DNA from 3 places in the Pantoea jilinensis genome. Region 3 is predicted to be linked to each of the others. Evidence: predicted binding sites of a transcription regulator. Region 3 holds the regulator's gene; each other region holds the start of a gene.
What was found. Region 3 encodes CRP, which controls carbon source genes, mostly activating them, when cyclic AMP is high. Its sites were predicted from a motif close to ATGTGANNNNNNTCACAT; they were not measured.
Positions count from the first base shown of each region.

Region 1: a site for CRP is predicted at 3,223-3,240, ahead of KTJ90_RS09595 (sugar transporter). Genes of this name have one in related genera too.
Region 2: a site for CRP is predicted at 2,324-2,341, ahead of azuC (stress response protein AzuC). Genes of this name have one in related genera too.

Region 1 is NZ_CP077746.1:2,035,463-2,042,132, forward strand. Features, by position in the region: gene rhaD (rhamnulose-1-phosphate aldolase) at 1-55, shown strand, start outside; gene rhaM (L-rhamnose mutarotase) at 45-359, shown strand; gene KTJ90_RS09580 (TetR/AcrR family transcriptional regulator) at 394-1,044, opposite strand; gene bhsA (multiple stress resistance protein BhsA) at 1,353-1,610, shown strand; gene bhsA (multiple stress resistance protein BhsA) at 1,648-1,905, shown strand; gene KTJ90_RS09595 (sugar transporter) at 1,983-3,167, opposite strand; gene KTJ90_RS09600 (hypothetical protein) at 3,454-3,714, opposite strand; gene ynfM (multidrug efflux MFS transporter YnfM/SxtP(Kp)) at 3,872-5,122, opposite strand; gene KTJ90_RS09610 (LysR family transcriptional regulator) at 5,218-6,111, shown strand; gene mlc (sugar metabolism global transcriptional regulator Mlc) at 6,242-6,670, shown strand, end outside.
Region 2 is NZ_CP077746.1:229,453-236,122, reverse strand. Features, by position in the region: gene KTJ90_RS01100 (alpha/beta fold hydrolase) at 1-261, opposite strand, end outside; gene KTJ90_RS01095 (hypothetical protein) at 613-942, shown strand; gene KTJ90_RS01090 (DUF4225 domain-containing protein) at 920-1,735, opposite strand; gene azuC (stress response protein AzuC) at 2,173-2,250, opposite strand; gene mntP (manganese efflux pump MntP) at 2,368-2,943, opposite strand; gene KTJ90_RS01075 (DUF1158 domain-containing protein) at 3,260-3,502, shown strand; gene pdxR (MocR-like pyridoxine biosynthesis transcription factor PdxR) at 3,492-4,934, opposite strand; gene KTJ90_RS01065 (carboxymuconolactone decarboxylase family protein) at 4,992-5,447, shown strand; gene mqo (malate dehydrogenase (quinone)) at 5,959-6,670, shown strand, end outside.
Region 3 is NZ_CP077746.1:420,301-426,970, forward strand. Features, by position in the region: gene KTJ90_RS01920 (YccS/YhfK family putative transporter) at 1-1,348, opposite strand, end outside; gene crp (cAMP-activated global transcriptional regulator CRP) at 1,406-2,038, opposite strand; gene KTJ90_RS01930 (OsmC family protein) at 2,342-2,746, shown strand; gene KTJ90_RS01935 (phosphoribulokinase) at 3,260-4,129, opposite strand; gene KTJ90_RS01940 (YheU family protein) at 4,191-4,409, opposite strand; gene KTJ90_RS01945 (hydrolase) at 4,414-5,430, opposite strand; gene KTJ90_RS01950 (LysE family translocator) at 5,488-6,090, shown strand; gene KTJ90_RS01955 (LacI family DNA-binding transcriptional regulator) at 6,092-6,670, opposite strand, start outside.

The DNA.
Region 1 (6,670 bases), 1.6 Mb from region 3:
CGGGGTGAAGCCGTGGCAACCCGCGCTGGATGTGGGGCCTGCTAATGCTGCGTAAAGCTTTTGTGATGCAGGTGAATGCCGACGCTCATGCAGAGTATGAGCGCCGCCACTCCCCGATCTGGCCGGAACTGGCTGAGACGCTGAAAGCGCATGGCGCACACAACTATGCTATCTGGCTGGACGCCGAACGGCATCTGCTCTTCGCCAGCGTTGAGATTGAATCTGAGGAGCGCTGGCACGCGGTGGCAAAGACGGAGGTGTGCCAGCGCTGGTGGGCATCAATGAAAGATTTAATGCCGTCGAATGCCGATAACAGCCCAATCAGTCAGCCGTTGAAACCGGTGTTCTTTCTGGAGTAGTGGAGGGAAAGGGCGGCATCGCCGCCCTGATGCTCTACCGTTTAGTCTGACACAGGCCGGTCAGCGTTGGCCACATCGCCATCAACGTATCAATAATACTATCAAGATCGTCGCGCTCAGCGCCTTCACGCGCCCGCACCGACATGCCCTGCAGCATACAACCCAGATAACGGGACAGCGCCGGAACATTGACTGACGCGCTCAGTTCGTTACGCTGCTGACGCGCCAGCAGAAAATCGCTTAATACATGCTCCTGCGACTGATGCTGCTGTTGCAGCATAGTGGCAATCTCCTTCGACGCCGCCGACAGGGCGGTTGAGGTGCAGATAAAGAAGCAGCCGCCGGGAGAGTCACGCTCAGTAAAGCAGGCGGCGGTGGCACGGAAATAGGCTTCAATTGCGCGATCTACGGGTAACGTATCGTCGCCTAACACCGCTTCTCGCCAGGCACTGAACTTCTCTATATAGCGATCCATCGCCGCACGGAACAACCCTTCTTTATTCACAAACTCTGCGTAAAGGGTCGGTGCTTTTGCACCGGTTGCGGCGACAAGATCGGACAGGGACGTTCCCTCATAACCGTGTGTCCAGAACAGGGTGAGTGCTTTATCAAGCGCAGCGTCACGATCAAACACTTTAGGTCGGCCACGGCATTTCTTTACATCACAATCCTGAACCTGGCTCATACATCCTCACTGACAGTAAAACATCCTATTAAATTACCGATCATTATAAAAATGTGCAAGGTCCGCTATGCATGCCCTCGGCCAGGGTTGCCATTTTGTGCGCCAGCGCAGTGTTATCGCCCCTATGGTTAAGTCAGAAAAGGGGCTGAAGCCCATAATCACGCCACTTCGCGATTAAAATAACGCTCATTAAATAAATATTGACGGCGAGCCCCGGCGGGGTCTATCATTTGTTTAACGGTCGTTAATTAAATAGCGACAACCTAATTCAGACCAACCAAATTCAACTACCGAATAGAGAGAAGATGATGAAAACCATTAAAACCACCCTGGCAGCACTGGCACTTACCACTCTGACTTTTGGCGCATATGCCGCTGACCTCGTCACCAGCGAACCGTCTAATCAGCAGCCAGTCGGCACCATCTCTGTACAGGGCGGCACTAACCTGACCTCCCTTGAATCACAGTTGAGTGCTAAAGCGGATGAAGCGGGTGCGAAATCGTTCCGTATCACCTCAACCAGCGGCCAGAACAAACTGCACGGCACGGCAGTGATTTATCAGTAAATCGGGTGTCGACAGAATCAGTGAGAGGGGATTTGTTATGAAACGTATTAGCTTGATGGTGACAGCGGCTTTGCTAAGCAGCATCTCATTTGCCAGTGTCGCGGCTCAGCAGGTCAGCAGTACACCGCCTGATGCGCAAAAAATCGGTGTCATCAGCGCGACGGGCAGTACTAATCTGACCTCGCTGGAGCAGCAACTGTCAGAAAAGGCCAGCGATGTCGGGGCAAAGTCTTTCCGCATCACTTCGACCTCTGGCAACAACAACCTGCATGGCACAGCCATTCTTTATAAGTAAAAGCACGATAAATATTCATAAACAGGCTTCAGATAAACCCACTTATCTGAAGCCTTTTTTATTCTTAAGTCACAGCCTTATCCGTTGCTCCGCAACTGGGGATAACGACGGAAGATGTAAATACACCAGAGTAACGCCACCAGCCCGATCATCCCGCCGACGTTCCCGACTTCCGCCATGCTCAGATGCAGACTGACCTGATTCCCCAGCAGCGCACCTGCGCCAATCCCGATATTATAAATCCCTGACATGAGCGACATTGCCACATCCGTGGCATCGGGTGCCAGTGACAGCACCCGCACCTGCATACCCAGTCCAATCATCATCATTGCCATGCCCCAGACAACGCACAGTGTTGAAATAGCGGCAGGTCGGACGGCAGCAAAAATCAGCAGCCCCATACAAAGGGTTATCAGTGCGATGGCGGCAATAAGCAGTCCGGAAGGGAATTTATTGCCGAGGGTACTGAACAGCACGCTGCCCACAATACCCGCTGAACCAAACAGCAACAGCAGCAGGGTCGTAAAATTGCCGCTGGAATGCGCCACATTCTGCATAAACGGCTCGATATAGCTGTAAGCGGTGTAATGCGCGGTCACCACCAGCGTCACCAGCAGATACATGCTGACCAGCGCGGGACGGCGAAACAGCATCGGCACACTGCTCAGCGAGCCGGTATGCTCACTCGGCAGGCGCGGCAGGATCCGCACCAGCATAATCATCAGCACCAGCGCCGAGAGGCCAATCGCGCCGAAGGTGGTACGCCAGCCAAGATACTGACCGACCACACGCCCAATCGGCACGCCCAGGACCATTGCCAGCGCAGTACCGGTCGCCAGCATACTCAGAGCCTGTGTTTTCTTGCCGGCGGGTGCAACGCGAATCGCCAGTGAGGCTGTAATCGACCAGAACACCGCGTGAGACAGGGCGATGCCCACACGTGACACCATCAGCGAGCGGAAATCCCAGGCGACGGTTGAAAGTATATGGCTGACGATGAAAATCAGGAATAGCACGCCCAGCAGCAGGCGTCGCTCGATATTACGGGTTAGCAGCATCAGCGGCAGTGAGAGCAGCGCGACGACCCAGGCATAGATAGTCAGCATGATCCCGACATCAGCCGTCGGCATTGAAAAGTCAGCGGCAATATCGGACAGCAGGCCAACCGGGACAAATTCGGTGGTATTGAAGACAAACGCAGCAATAGCCAGCAATACCACGCGTAGCCAGGCAGTCTTACGTGAAACAGTTGTTGATTGCATGAGGAGTCAAGCCAGTCAGAATAGCGAATGTGGATGTGACAGACACACCCAGTGAAAGTGACCTGCGTCACAAAATTAACCGCTATTGTAGTCAATAAACCGGGAAGAGAAACCTGATAACGCGCTTTTAATACTGAATTTTTTTTATCGCCCTGGCACCGGGCGATAGCCAGAGGTTATTACCCGCGACAACGCAAGGAGATCCTGTGCAGCAGCATAATCTATAAGCAAAATGTGACGGAGCAGCACGCCAGAGAGAACACCATCACCGTTAAAAGCCCTGCGCTTAACGCGACGTTGGCGTGTGCTTCAGGGCCACACTGAGCTGAGCTGCCGGATGGGTCGTATGATTGAGCGGACAGCAATTTTCACAGCCTATTGCACCCACATAATATTTTTTCGCCTGAAGAATAGCGGCGTTAACGTGGTAAAAACTGCCCAGAAACAGTCTGTTATCCATGTCGGGAAGATGAGGGCAACCCGCAGCATGGACGACATGATTATCGTTATATCCTGATTGTTTATTAACGTAATAGTAGAGAGCCACAGGCGTTCCTTGTTGCCGTGCTGAAAGGCAAAACAGATGAATTATGACAATAAAATGATTATAGCGGGAAACGCACACTTTGTTTGTTGTGGATCTGAATCAAACGTTCTGGAGGCGGTTTGCCAGACCCGGCGGGGCCTGGCAAACGTGCAGGCTGTCAGAGTTTTCTACTGTGCAGGCGCCAGGCAACCGCTAACGCCAGTATCAGCAGGACGCTGATAAATAGCGTAATACCGCCCCAGCCGAAGTTATGCCAGAACAGACCGCCCAGCGTACCCGCCACGCTGGAACCCACGTAATAGCTGAAAAGATAAAGCGAGGAAGCCTGTCCCCGCGCCCGACGCGCCCGGGGACCGATCCAGCCGCTGGCAACGGCATGAGCAGCAAAAAAACCGGCAGTGAACAGCATCATCCCAGGCAGGATCAGCCAGAGGGAGTTAAAGGCCGTTACCAGCAGGCCCAGTAACATGATGGCTGTCGCGCCCAGCATTACCGGCCCGCGCCCAATGCGGCTGGTCAGCGCGCCCGCTTTAGGCGAACTCCATGAGCCGGTCAGGTAGACCACGGATAACAACCCGACCACGGCCTGACTGAGATGCCAGGGCGCGTCCAGTAAACGATAGCCAATGTAGTTGAACAGGGTGACGAAGGCGCCCATCAGCAGGAAGCCTTCGGCAAACAACCACGGCAGGCCTGGATCGCGCCAGTGCAGCCGGAAGTTAATTAACAGATTACGCGGGCGCAGGGTGATGGGTCTGAAATGACGCGATGCGGGCAGGATCTTCCAGAACATCAGCGCGGAGGCCAGTGAAAAACAGCCGATTACCGCCACGGCGATCCGCCATGAGAAGAGGTCGGTCAGGACACCGCTGAGCAGACGCCCGCTCATTCCGCCTATGGAATTACCGCTGATATACAACCCCATGGAAAAGGCAACGACCCGTGCATCTATCTCTTCACTGAGATAGGTCATGCCCACCGCCGCAACGCCGCTAAGCGACAGGCCCATCAGCCCACGCATGATCAGAATGCCGTGCCAGCTGGTCATCGTGGCCGAGATCAGCGTACAGATGGCGGCGAGCATCAGGGCGGTCACCATCACCGATTTACGCCCGATAGCATCAGAGAGTGGGCCGGTGACGAGGAGGCCCAGCGCCATCAGACCGGTAGAGATGGAGAGCGACAGGCTGCTGGTCGCCGGAGAAACCCCAAACTGCTGTGACATGACTGGCAGAATCGGCTGCACACAATAGAGCAGGGCAAAGGTGGCCAGTCCGGCCGAGAAGAGTGCCAGCGTCACGCGCATAAACGCGGGCGTTCCGCGGCGAATGTATCCTGAAGCTGCCACAGATTCTGGCGGTGCAGACACCGCACTCTCATCCACGGCGGCCTGTATTGAGCGACTCACACATCATCCTTTCAGTCAGAAAACCAGTGGTCAGCATAGGAAAGTGGAATTATGATGTCTAATATATTAATAATCTCAAATAAGACGTTTAAAATATGAATATCGAGCTGCGTCACCTGCGCTACTTTATTGCGGTTGCCGAAGAGTTACATTTCGGGCGGGCAGCCCTGCGTCTGAATATCTCTCAGCCGCCGCTCAGCCAGCAAATAATGCAGCTCGAAACGGAAACGGGTGCCAGGCTATTTAATCGCACCAACCGCAGCGTGCAACTTACCGCAGCCGGAGAGCAATTACTGAGTGATGCCCGTGCGATTCTTTTACAGGTTGAGCAGGCGTCTGACCGCGCAGCCCGGCTGCATCGTGGCGAAGAGGGAGAGTTAAGAATTGGTTTTACCTCTTCGGCGCCGTTTACCGCGGTGGTCTCAGATGCACTGTTCCGGTTTCGTCAGCGCTGGCCACAGGTGCATATAAAGATGCAGGAGATCAACACCCGTCAGCAACTGGTCCCGTTGCACGAAGGACTGCTTGATCTTGGTGTGATGCGCAATACGCCGCTGCCGGCCGATTTGCGGCATCAGTTGCTGCTGAGTGAGCCGCTCTATGCCGTGGTGCATAAGGCCCATCCGCTGGCGGGCGCCGAAAAAATTTCGGTGACTGCGCTGGCGGCTGAACCCTTTGTCTTCTTCGATCCTCAGGGCGGCACCGCGCTTTACAGCGATATTCTGGCGCTGCTGCACCGCTATCACATCAAGCCCTATATCACGCAGGAAGTGGGTGAAGCGATGACCATCCTGGGGCTGGTCGCAACCGGTCTGGGCGTATCCATTCTGCCCGCCTCATTCCGGCGGGCGCGGCTGGCCGATCTGGTCTGGCTGCCGTTAACGGAAGAGGATGCCATTTCAGAGCTGTGGCTGGTCTGGTCTGCAGGACGTGAATTAAATGCCCAGATGCAGCACATGATGGCGTTGCTGCAGGAGAAGCAGCGCTGAACCCTGCCTGTCACCGCATCAATTTGTGCGATAAATCACATTTCTAATCAAATATTTGACGCTGTTGCCTGATCTGCCTCACCATGGCGCATGTTTATTTAGAAGCGCGAAAATAACCGGGAGCAGGGTTGTGAATCCGGACAGTCAACCTGGCCACATTGACCAGATTAAGCAGACCAATGCAGGTGTCGTATATCGATTAATTGATCGCTACGGTCCCATTTCGCGTATCGAACTTTCCCGCCGTGCCCAGCTCGCGCCGGCCAGCATCACCAAAATTGTGCGTGAAATGCTGGATGCGCATCTGGTGCAGGAGACCGAGTACCAGGACCCCGGCAGTCGTGGCCGTCCGGCGATTGGCCTGATACTGGACACCGATGCCTGGCACTATCTGGCGATTCGGTTGCATCGCGGCGCAATGACCTTCACGCTGCGCGATCTCAGCAGTCGGGCGCTGGCAGAAGACAGCCTGCCGCTGCCTGATGAATCTGCTCAGCCATTACTCTCCGCGCTAATAGAACAGGTCGATGCTTTTTTCATTCGTCATCAAAAGAAGCTG
Region 2 (6,670 bases), 190 kb from region 3:
CATCGCCCGGCCCGACATCACCAGCCCGTGAATCAGCACCACCGGCAGTCCCTGATCCTCATTAGGTGTGACACGCGTAAACATGCGCCAGTCGCCCACCTGCTGGAAATAACCCGCCAGCCCGGCGTGGTGACTGCGCGGCAACACCGGCGGCGTCTGCTTCAGTTGCTGCCAGCGTTTCATACCCCAAAGCGTAGCCGCTACACCTAATCCCACGCCTGCCACAATCGCTGCCTGTTTTCGTCGATGCTTCTGGATCATCCGCTGCTCCTGATTTGGGGAGGATAATTCAGTGTAGGACGGGATTGGGTTGAAGGCGGGTTAATGGTGGGTTGAAGGTTTGGCGTAAGAGGTAATTTCTTAGAGAATGGCAAAATTTGCTGTGTAGCGTCGCTTGCTGTTTTGCGGACAACATGACCCCGACCGTACACTATATTGCAGATGGCAAGTAGCGCACTGCTGCATAATCCTGTTTACGAGTGCTTCGCGCTTTAGAGCTGGATATCAGACATAAAGAGTAGTTATCAGAAAGAGTGCCCTTTGCGGGATTTTTAGTGCCATTATCAGGTAAAGTTATTTAAGCTACACAGGTAATTTTAAGGATAAAAGTCTATGAAATTGAACGAAAAGGCGCTGCTGGATTCCGGCTTTAACTATGCAGATCTTAAGAAGCTTAAAAACAACATTGCTAACTATGGCGGCTCTCTGGATTCGGTTATCCATGACCTTGCTAACCGCTTTATTGCTGCAAAGTGGATTACTATCGTTGCCTTAGCCATTCTCGTTCTCACGTTAGTGCTGGCATCCTCAGATACCAGCATCACGCTCACAGGTACACTTGCAATTGTATTACCTTTTATATGGTATCTAACGCCAGCAACACTTGCCTATAAGGCATGGCGCTATCGTAAATTAACAACTAATTCTGAACAGCGCCCTTAACAGATATAAGGTCAAATATGACTTTGGCCGTAACACCATAACCGACTATGTGCATTGTGAGTTTGGCGCGGCTCATTGTGTTAACTTTTCGGAAATAATCGGATGGCATGTATCTGAATAAACGCCAGGTTCCGGGGCGCCTGAAGAGGCCAAATACGGTATAAGCATTTGCGACCAGCGAGACTGATTTATAGACTGCCAGCCCGCTGTTTGGACTGAACCCCATAAATTGAGCGGAAGACATGGCAGCATCAGCCACTAAACCTTCGGTGTTTTTTATACCCATAACGTAGTTCGAAAATTCTTTGCTTATGCCGTTAGCGCCGTCAATAACCAGCACTGCACCAGCCAGAATACCCATAGGCGTCATAGAACCTATAAGGGTTAGGCCAGTAGCTATTTCGGCACCGGCCATAACAACATTTACAGCAGAAATCACATACCCAACGATTTTATTGTTTTCCTTAACAAACTCCACTTTGGCGTAGAGTTTCGCAGCTTTCATGCGCAGCATTCTGTCCTGCTCCTGAAGGTTTTCCATTTCTATCCGCAAATTTCTAATACATGCCACGCACTCTTCGTCAGATTTTGCACGTCGTGCAGCGGCAAATTCCTTCTCAATGAGATCTCTAATCTCCTGAACGAACTTTACCTGAGTCATGCCATTTGAAAGATGGGCCGAGGACACATGATTAGCCGTATTGATCAGCTTTCTGGCCTCAAGATTAATCATTGTTTCAGCCCAGTGCTTATTTCGGCCTGAGCGCATCATATCGAGCAATGCTGCATCCATTTATATTCTCCCTGAACATTATATCGCCGATAAGACCTCATATATTCAGCTATAAGCCGTCGATTACGACAGAATTAAGCTACATGAGATAGCATATTAAAGGATGACCTATCAGAAAAAATTTACAATTTAGAGCGGCACTAAATCATGACACTTTTGCCATGATTCTCACGTTGACGCAGAGACAATCAGCATGAAATCGAAAACCAGGTTACATAAACAAGGAATTACAACCAGCACATAACGCACGGCTGCAAAGGCGTCATTTTGTCGCCAGAAAGTGTTTTTAGCGGAAAGACAACAAGAAGAGTGGCAGAAGCAGATTAGACGCACCAGGAAGTGCAAAACGCGGGTTTACTCAGAAGAAAGCAAAAGCAAAAGGTGATAATCACAGGTCGATCCCTGACCGCGATTATCGAGGGTTTCTTGCGGGGTGCTTAGTACATGGCACCCGGCGGTACGTGTTTGAACGTCTCAACATAAGCGCGGAACACGTGTTTAATGATGCGTTTCATAAAATGCCTGATTCAAATTTAGTTGAACATATACTGAAAAAGTATAGCCGCTGTGCGTTTTAACAGCAAATAAATTTGAAGCAGATCACAAAAATACCGCTTTTATGTGCAAAGGCCCTAGGCGGTGTAGCCAAGATGCTGCAACAGAATGGTGGAGCCGACGGCGATTAACACCACGCCACCCAGTACTTCCGCCCATTTGCCCAGTACCGGACCGATAAAGCGTCCGACTAATACGCCGGTCGTCGCCATCACTGTGGTGGCGGCACCAATGGTCAGCGCGGTGGTGATGATATTCACCTGTAAAAAGGCCAGACCAACGCCGACCGCCAGTGCATCCAGGCTGGTCGCGACGGCAGTGGTCGCCAGGACCATAAAGCCATGACTTTGCGGGGCTTCACAAGGTTCTGCGACGGCTGTCTGACGAAAACCTTCCATCATCATACGGCCACCCAGAAAGGCCAGCAGGGTGAAGGCAACCCAGTGATCCCACGCCATGATGTAACGACTGGCCGCCAGACCAAGTGCCCAGCCAATCAGTGGGGTCAGCGCTTCAATAGAGCCGAAGATCAGACCGGTACGCAGCGCTTCTTTAAAACCAGGACGATGCAATGTGGCACCTTTGCCCAGCGCAGCGGCAAACGCGTCCATCGACATACCCAGCGCAAGAATTAAAGTGGCAATAAAGGTCATGATTTATTCACCTGGGGCGAAAAAGCGGCAATTCACGCTGAATTCACCACACAAAGTGTTCAGTTATGAAAAAGTGGGCGCAGTCTACCACGCAAACCTCAAGATAAAAAGACAGTAAAATCAGGGATTTAAGTATAGCAAAGGCTATAACTCTTATCATTCGCTATGAATGGCGCTAAGTCGATGGTGGCAAAGCATTTTCTGGCCGTTTTCCCTGCCCTGCACTACGCCATGTGGGCGTATTGCCGCACACCACCATTGAACCCTGTCGACGATTACCGGAAAATGCCGGGCTGATAAATATGGGATACCGGTTATGAATAACCCTTTTGAAACGTTGGTTGTGCCTGGTGGCATTTTGCTGCTGGGCTTTCTCTCGGCGCTGCTGCTGCCCGCGCCCGCTTTTAGCGTGACGGTGGCGCAGCATCTGTTGCAGATGTTCCATTTACAGGATCTGAATCAGCTCTACACAGTGGTGTTTTGCGTCTGGTTTTTGCTACTGGGCGCCATAGAGTTTTTTGTTATCCGCTTTGTCTGGCGTCGCTGGTTCAGGGGCTGACCGCCTGCGCATCGACCAGCGCTTTTAGCCGTTCAGCGCTGCGCGCGTAACCTTCACGCGGCAGATGTGCCGCACCCAGTACCAGACCCGCACCGCGCTGCCCGGCCTGCTGATACCAGACCGACAGCGGCGAGGGGGCCATGCCCCACTCCACCGCCTGCTGCGCAATGGCCTCATCCGGAGTACCGGCGGGTAAGCGGACAATCACCGCCAGCCCGGTGCGTTGCAGGTCGGGAAAGTAAGGATGGAGCGCCGCAACCATCTGCTCCAGTCGCTCATGATAAACGCGCTTCATGCGCCGCAGATGCCGCATAAAGTGTCCGTCCCGCAGAAACTCCGCCACCGCGTTGTGTAACAATCCTGAGGATGCAGGCGAAAGCAACGCGCAGACCTCACCGAAGCGCGCCGTCAGCGCCGGCGGAACCACCATAAAACCGAGCCGCAGTTGCGGCGTCAGCGTCTTGCTGAAGGTGCCGATGTGCAGCACCCGCCCTTCACTGTCGAGCGCGGCGAGTGCAGGGGCCGCGCGATTACCGGGCTGAAGCTCGCCGAGATAATCATCTTCGATAATCCAGCGCTGCTCCCGGCTGGCCCAGTTCAGCAATTCATGACGGCGTACCAGGCTCATGGTCATGCCCAGCGGCGCCTGCTGTCCCGGTGTGACCAGCGCGAAAGCGGCATCCGGCGCGCGGGCAATCCCGGCCTGAACCTGCAACCCTTCGGCATCAACCGGCACGGCAACCGGCGTGACGTGTAGCGCTTCAACCGCGCGACGTGCCACCCAGAATCCGGGGTCCTCCAGCCAGGCCTTTTTGCCCTGAAAATTCATCGCCAGCCCAATCAGGCCCATCGCGCCCGCATAACCGCTGGTGATAATGATCTGATCCGCCTGACAGCGCAGGCCGCGTGCCACCGCGAGGTAGGCCACCAGCGCCTGACGCAGCGCTAAGCTGCCGCGTGGATCGGGATAACTCGCCGGTCTGCTGACCTGCATGCGCGTCTGACGCTGCAGGATGCGCAGCCAGACTTTTGCCGGAAACGCATCGCTGGCCGGAATGCCCATCTGAAAGGTCAGCGGTGGCGCTTCATACTCTTCAATTCCATCAGGATGGAGTGACTTGCAGTTGGCATCATTGCCGGCCGGTTTTAACGGTGGTAATGGACTGACGAAGGTACCTGCTGCGCCTCTGGCCTGCAGAAACTGTCCATCAACCAGCATGTCATAGCTGGCACGCACGGTGCCACGTGCCACGCCGAGCTGCGCCGCCAGATCGCGGCAGGAAGGTAAACGCGTACCAGGCTGTAAACGCCCTTCACTAATCGCCTGTTCAATCAGCAGTCGCAGCTGCTCGCTGAGCCCCCGTGATGCACCGCGTTGCAGTGTCAGCGTAGAAAGCGGCGATGGGCCAGTCAGACTCTCATTTTTTGGCACTTTATCTGCTCCATTGAAAGGCCGAAAATCACCTCATCAATCCCAGGAGGCAATAAGATGAGCGAACGTATCGATTTTCACCTTGCAGCACCGGCAGGCATGAAAGCGCTGGGCGGCGTATACAGTTATCTGGCACAAACCGATCTGCCACTCACTTTACTGGAACTGCTGTTCCTGCGCATTTCCCAGATTAACGGCTGCGCCTACTGCATTGATATGCATACTAAAGCGCTGAATAAATCGGGTATGAGCTGGGATAAGATCGTGCTGACCCCGGTCTGGCATGAATCGGGGACGCTGTTCAGTGAGAAAGAGAAGGCCGCTCTCCACTGGGCTGAATGCCTGACGCTGATTGCTCAGCAGGGTGCGCCAGACGCCTGCTATGCGGCACTGACAGCCGAGTTCAGTGAGAAAGAGATTGTCGATTTGAACATCGCGATTGGCCTGATGAACACCTATAACCGCATGGCGATAAGTCTGAAAAAGCTGCCTGCCAGCGCGAATCAGTCATAGGTGAATCCGATGCGTGGGCCGATGCGCACGCATTTTCACACTCACAAAAATGTAACATTATTTTTACACAAGCGGCTGTTAAGGCCCTGCCATCCTGATTCCTGTTATTCCTTACTGCGCAATAAATCGCTAAATTTCAGCTAATTAAATAATTCCGCACTGTTCACATCCTTTCCGGCACTGCACCAGCATGGGGCTTTTCCGCAACATCCTTTTTTAGTTAACTCACTGACTTCACTCTAAAAAATCACTAATACGCCGCGCATCGTGATGATTAATTCTTATGCTGAATCATTTCTGCATTTAAAAAATAAACTAATGTTTAATTCAGATGCGAGAATGTTATATTCGGATGACTAAGCATAACGTTCAGTTAACGCGTTATCACCGCTTTAACCCTATACCTGAGACTTAACCTTTGAGAAATAGCGCAACGCGCTCGTAAGAAGCGTGACTATTTCGCCTGCGAAACTGTTGGGCTTCAGGTCAACAGAAGAGGAGATGTCGCCTCATGAGCAATTCAGCTGTAAACCTTGCGCTCGCGATGAGTGCCATGGCAAAGGACACCACTACTGCGCAGGAGCGCAAAGACGTTGACGTGCTGCTGATTGGTGCTGGTGTGATGAGCGCTACCCTCGGTGCATGGCTGCAGGATTTAGAGCCGGACTGGTCCATCGAAATGGTGGAGCGGCTCGATAGCGTGGCCGAAGAATCCTCCAACGGCTGGAATAACGCGGGCACCGGTCATGCGGCGCTGGCGGAGCTGAACTATACGCCTCAGCAGGCGGATGGCAGCATCGACATCTCTAAAGCGATAACGATCAACGAATCGTTTCAGATTTCCCGCCAGTTCTGGGCTTATCAGGTTCAGAAAGGCAACCTGCGCAATCCCAAAAGCTTTATTCATAGCACGCCGCACATGAGCTTTGTCTGGGGCGACGACAATGTCGACTTCCTGCGCAAGCGCTTCAAAGCGTTGCAGAAAAGCACTCTGTTCCGCGGCATGGCCTACTCCGAAGATCCGCAGCAGATTGCCCGCTGGATCCCGCTGGTAATGAATGGCCGTGACCGTCGCCAGAAAGTGGCCGCGACCTGGACAGAGATGGGCACCGATGTGAACTTCGGTGAGATCACCCGTCAGCTGATTGCCTCGTTAGAGAAGAAAGCGAATTTCCAGCTGCGTCTGCGTCAGGAAGTGCGGGATCTCAAAAAGCTTGCCGATG
Region 3 (6,670 bases):
AGCTGATAAAGGTTATTGCCAGCATGATCAGCAGCACCAGCGACTCCGGTACCGCCAGCCGCAACGTGGCGGCCGCAATCACCAGACCGGCAAAGGTGCCCAGCGCACGGTGCTGGATGCGAACACGCGTAGCGCTGTAACCGTTCTGGCTGACGAACATGATGGTCATCAGGATCCAGTAAGGTTTGGGGATGTTGAAGAACAGCGCCAGTGCACTGCCCAGCATCAGCATTACCGCAAAGCGTCCGGCGGTGCGCAGCGCTGACGAGCGAAAAGAGAGATAACTGCGCAGCGCCGGTAACAGCGGCAGACGGCGCTGACGATCCGCCATCAGATCACGCTGATACAGCGGTTTCTGCGTGCGCAGCACCCGCGCAATGCGGTTGAAGTGGTAAAGACAGAAGTTACCCACCGGATTGTCGGGATGCTGATGGGCGATCTTCTCCAGCGCGCCAAGCTGTTTGTCCATCGCAAAGCGATCGGGTAGCTGATGATAAAGGATGTTATCCGCCAGCACCCGTAGCCGGGCCGAAATGGTTTTGGCATTCCAGCGGATCACCGCTTCGGCATGGCTCTGTTCGACCAGCTTCTGCACCTCTTCCGGCCGATGCAGACTAACCGAGATGTGTTCCTGCAGATCCAGCGCCACCTGAAAGGCGCGCGTCAGCCGCTTATGGCTGTGATCGCGGCTTGCCGACAGCATGTGCATCTGCTGATAGCAGGTGTTAATCAGATCGACCACTTTCTGCTGACGCGCCAGCAGCGGCGGCAGTGCCTTTTCCGGGTCGGTCAGCTGCGTCAGCAGGGTGTATTTGGCGTCGCAGTAGTTAGCCAGCTCGCGGTAGATCAGGCTGAGGCTTTCGCGCATCGGCTGCTCTTTCCACAGCCAGAACCAGAACCAGTTAAACAGCCCATACCAGAGCGTGCCGCCGATGTAGAGCAGCGGGGTAACATAGATGGGCATGCGGCCAATGAGGCTCAGGGTAAAAATGGCGGCGATAAGCGTGCCGGGCAGCAGACGACCATGCAGCGGGCTGATCTCACCCGTCACGCCGAGCAGCAGGGGCATGGCGAACAGGATGAGCGGCAGCGGAATGGCATGCAGGGTGAGCCACTGAATCAGGAAGCTGCCGAGGGCAAACAGGCTGCCACCCACAATCAGGCGTTTGAAAAAGCGTTTATGCGGGGTATCCAGACCGGCAATATTGCAGCAGGCAGGCACTAACGAGAACAGCAGACCTTTTTGCAGGTCGCCAGCCAGCCAGCCCAGCGCGACGGGCAGACAAAGCACCAGCGTTTGCCGCAAGGCGTAGTTGACTTCAGGATGGTAAATAATTCGACGCCACATCGGCCCAACACAAACAATAACGGCGTGATGTTGCCATCACGCCGTGGGTGACAGGAATTAGCGGGTGCCGTAAACGACGATGGTTTTGCCGTGTGCGGAGATCAGGTTCTGATCTTCCAGCATCTTCAAAATACGGCCCACGGTTTCGCGTGAACAACCCACAATCTGGCCAATTTCCTGACGAGTGATTTTAATTTGCATGCCGTCGGGATGCGTCATGGCATCTGGCTGCTTCGCCAGGTTGAGCAGGGTCTGTGCAATGCGTCCGGTGACGTCGAGGAAAGCGAGGTTACCCACTTTTTCAGACGTGACCTGCAGGCGACGCGCCATCTGCGAGGAGAGTCGCATCAGGATGTCGGGATTAACCTGAATCAGCTGACGGAATTTCTTGTAAGAAATCTCCGCCACTTCGCACGCGCTTTTCGCACGTACCCAGGCGCTGCGCTCCTGGCCTTCTTCGAACAGGCCAAGCTCACCAATGAAATCGCCCTGATTCAGGTAGGAAAGAATCATCTCTTTGCCTTCTTCATCTTTAATCAGAACCGCGACGGAACCTTTCACGATGTAGTAAAGCGTTTCTGCTTTTTCACCTTGGTGAATCAGCGTACTTTTGGATGGATACTTGTGAATATGGCAATGGGACAGGAACCATTCGAGTGTAGGGTCTGTTTGCGGTTTGCCGAGAACCATTCGCTATTATCCTCTGTTGTAATCGTGCCCAAAATACAGGGGGCAGTTTTCCCTGTCAGGCGGTGAAAGCTTCAAGCGTTTCCCTTTCAGGAAATTATTCGGGCCGCATCAGGCGCAGTGCGCATCATTCTTCCCGGCTTCGCCATCGGGTGACGAAAAATATTTTCAGCACTGTTTGTAGCACAGCTTTTGCCGACTGTCTTGTGTTGTCTCGCTTCAGCTACAGGCGGATTTCTCTGGATTGCTGTTTACCAGGCGAAAGCGTACTCTGGCGACAAAACAGCGTATTCCGGAGCAAAAATCATGCAGGCAAGAGTGAAGTGGGTAGAAGGACTGACATTCCTCGGAGAATCCTCATCCGGCCATCAGATACTGATGGATGGAAATTCGGGCGATAAAGCGCCCAGCCCAATGGAGATGGTGCTGATGGCGGCCGGCGGATGCAGCGCGATTGACGTGGTATCAATTCTGCAAAAAGGCCGTAACGATGTGGCTGATTGTGAAGTAAAACTGACCTCAGAACGTCGTGAAGAGGCGCCGCGAATCTTTACGCACATCAACCTGCATTTTATCGTGAGTGGTAAAGCGCTCCAGGATAAAGCGGTCTCACGCGCGGTGGATCTTTCTGCTGAAAAATATTGTTCGGTGGCCATCATGCTGGGTAAAGGCGTGACGATTACGCATAGCTATGAAGTGATTGAGCTGTAACAGGCTGAAGGGCATTTTAAAGTCGCGGGCCAATTCGGAGTCGGTCTGGTGTCGTGCCGTTCCTGCATAGAGAGTCCGCTTTAAGACTATGCCCGCGCTATTACGCACCTCATCCCTGAGGTGCGCCCATACCGGGCCAACGCTTTGCGTTGTTTAAAAACGCTCCCGGCGTTTTTGTCCCAGTCGCGGGACGCTTTCCTCTTCTGACCCTGTTCCCGGCGTGTTGAGCTTAGGTGTTGCTGTAAGATTCTTTGTCACCAGGTTTTTTCAGTGGCGACCTTTCTGAAAACGGATGTGGTTGCCGGACGTGAAGCGAAGGGAGCATATGCCTGTAGCAAAGCATAGCGGGCCAGGGATGGCCCGCGCTGAGCCTGCCAGGGATGGCGGTTTTGCGTCTTTGCGAAAGGTGTATGCTCCCTGAAGCCAGCTCAGCAGTAAGCCTTTCCCCGCAGAAATGCCAGTTTTACATCTTTGCGAAAGGCCTCTGCTCTCTGCGTTTTTTTTGCTGACCTCTTACTCTATCCGCTTACCTTCCATCAGCCGCTTCACCAGCGGACCCATGATCAGCTCCATCGCCAGACCCATTTTGCCGCCGGGCACGACCAGCGTATTGATGTGCGAGATAAACGAACCCTGCAGCATCGCCAGCAGGTAGGGGAAGTCGATATCTTCCAGCGCCTGGAAATGAATCACCACAAGGCTCTCATCCAGTGACGGAATGGCGCGGGCAGCGAACGGGTTTGAGGTGTCGACGGTCGGGACGCGCTGAAAGTTGATGTGGGTGCGCGAGAACTGTGGCGTGATGAAATTGATGTAATCTTCCATCGAACGCACCACGGAATCCATCACTGCTTCGCGTGAATGACCGCGCTCGCCGGTGTCGCGCACCAGCTTCTGAATCCACTCCAGGTTAACAATGGGCACAACGCCCACCAGCAAATCAACCTGTTCCGCCACGTTATGCTGCGCCGTCACCACGCCGCCGTGCAGTCCTTCATAGAACAGAATGTCAGTGTTCTGCGGCAGCGGCTGCCAGGGCGTAAAGGTGCCGGGCACCTGATTCCACGGTACGGCTTCATCGTAGGTGTGCAGATATTTACGCGACTGGCCCTGTCCGCTTTGACCATACTCTTTAAAGCTCTGCTCCAGCAGACCAAAGTCATTGGCTTCCGGGCCAAAGTAGCTGACGTGACGTCCTAAATCGCGCGCCTTACGAATCGCCATATCCATTTCAGGGCGGGTAAAGCGGTGAAAGCTGTCGCCTTCAAGCTCAGCAGCATGAAGATCGAGCTGCTGAAAGATTTTACGAAACGCGAGGCTGGTGGTGGTGGTTCCTGCACCGCTGGAACCGGTCACCGCGATAATGGGATGACGTGCAGACATAGAAAAGCTCCCTGTGAGGTCGGGCGATGAGCATTGTTATCATGAAATGATGCCGGGTGCATCAGCCACGAAATTCTTTGCGCGGCATGATATTGACCGATTCATGCAGTTCCGACCACACCAGCACCACTTCACCGGTTTCCAGCTGGCGTCGCACATCAGCTACCTTGTCCAGGAGGCTGCGTTCCTGCTCGCCATAGTCTGTGCCTTCACGCAGCACAAAGGTTTCAATCAGATTTTCAAGGGTCTCAGGTGAGACCTGTTGCCAGGGAATAATCACAAGATCAGTTATCCAGAAAAGGGGCGATCCACTGCGGGATGCGCTGTTCCAGCCACATTTCAGGCTGGCGTAGCGTTCCGCCGACAAAACCGACGTGGCCGCCGTAGGGTGTCAGTTGATAAGTAATAGTGGCAGATAATTGGCTGCTGTGCGGGATCACCTCATCACTCATAAAGGGATCGTCTTTGGCGTGGATAATCAGCAGCGGTTTCTCTGTGTGTTTCAGCCAGGGCATGGCGCTGGCACGATGATAGTAATCTGCTGCATCGACAAAACCGTGGGCGCGGGCTGTAATCGCATCATCAAAATCGCGCAGTCGCCGCATCGCTTTGAGCTGTGCCAGATTAACCGGCAGGGTGTCCGGCCAGGCATGCAGTTTGCGGCGGGCATTTTTCTTGAGCTGCGCCAGCAGGTAGTACTGATAGAAGCGCGAGAAGCCGCGTTCCAGTTTCACGCTGCACGGTTCCAGCAGCAGCGGGGCGGAGACAATCACGGCGGCATCTACCTCCGCTGCGGCACCCTGCTGGCCGAGCAGGCAGCCCAGCATGTTGCCGCCCAGCGAGAAACCCACGGCGGCGGTAGGCACATGACCCCAGCGGGTGCGCAGCCAGCGCAGGAAGAAGCGGGCATCTTCAGTTTCGCCGGAGTGATAGATGCGGTTCAGCCGGTTAGGTTCGCCGCTGCAGCCGCGAAAATGCATCACTACTGCCAGCCAGCCGCGTGCGCGGCAGATCGCCATCAGGCCATGAATATAGGGACTCTGAAAGCTGCCCTCCAGTCCATGAAACAGCACCACGCGCGGTTTATGCTGCGCCAGCTGCGGATCTTCGCTCCAGGCGAGATCGACGAAATCGCCATCGGGCAGATCGAGACGCTGCCAGTGAGGAGCGAAGGTGATACGGCGACGTAACAGGCGCGGCAGCATCGTCTGCAGATGCGCGTTACGCAGCGTGTCAGGTGGTCTGAACTGCTCGTTTTCCGGGCCGGTAAATTTCATGTGGTAAAAGCTTGTCTGTTCCATATCACACTGTTAGCTTCGATAAGTTTTTTATTGCAGGGTAAGGAGTACCCGATTGCCATGGAACTGAGTCTTTTCTTATCAATGTTGGGATTTCTGTGGGTCGCGGCCATTACGCCAGGCCCCAATAATATGTTACTCACCGCCTCGGGCGCTAATTTTGGCTTTCTGCGCACGATTCCGCTGATGATCGGCATCATGATCGGCATGCAGGTGATGCTGCTGATGGTGGCCTTTGGCGTAGGCGGTTTGATCCTGCTCTATCCCTCGCTGCATCTGATGCTGAAAATCGCCGGTAGCCTCTATCTGCTCTGGCTGGCGTGGAAGATAGCCACCGCCAGCTATGCAAAGCTGGAAACTGACCAGGCACCGGATGCGCCAATGCCGTTCTGGCAGGGCGGGCTGCTACAGCTGATCAACCCCAAAGCCTGGCTGATGGCGCTGGGCGCGGTCGCCAGCTTCAGTCTGGCCGGTGATGCGTATCGTCATTCCGTGATGGCCATAAGCGTCGGTATGTTTCTGGTTAATCTGGTGTCGGGCGTCATCTGGATGGGATTTGGCGCGATGATTGGTCGCATTCTGCGCAGTCGCCGCGCCTGGAGAATATTTAACCTCGCCATGGGGCTGCTGACCGCTGCCTGCGTGCTATTAATCTGGCACTGAGTCAGCTGGATGCGCGTTCAACGCGCGTCCAGGGCAGCACCTCACGCATCACCGGCGCGTTCGGGTTGCGGATCTTCTGCAGCAGCAGCTGCACACTGCGCGCGCCCAGTTGGTTCATCGGTTGCTCGATGGTGGTCAGTGGCGGATTGAGGCTGCGGGTAAACGACACACCATCAAACCCGACCACCGCCAGATCTTCCGGCACGCGCAGACCGGCTTCCAGCGCCGCATGCACCACGCCCACCGCCAGCACGTCTGACACCGCAAACACTGCGTCCGGCGGTTCCGGTAGCGCCATGAGTTCTCTCAGTGCCTGGCTGCCCGCCTCACAGGAGATCTCGTAGGTATAGGAGATGCCGGACCATGCATATCCCAGCTCCTCAATTGCCTGCCGGTAACCCTTTTCCCGATGATGTGAGTACAGGTAACGCATATCGCCATTGACCAGCCCGATGCGTTTACGCCCTTTCCCGGCGAGATAATGGACGGTGTCGCGGGCTGCCTCCTGGTGATCAATGCTGACTGAGGAGGCGGGGATATCCGGATCAAATTCACAGCACTGCACCCAGGGCGCACCGGC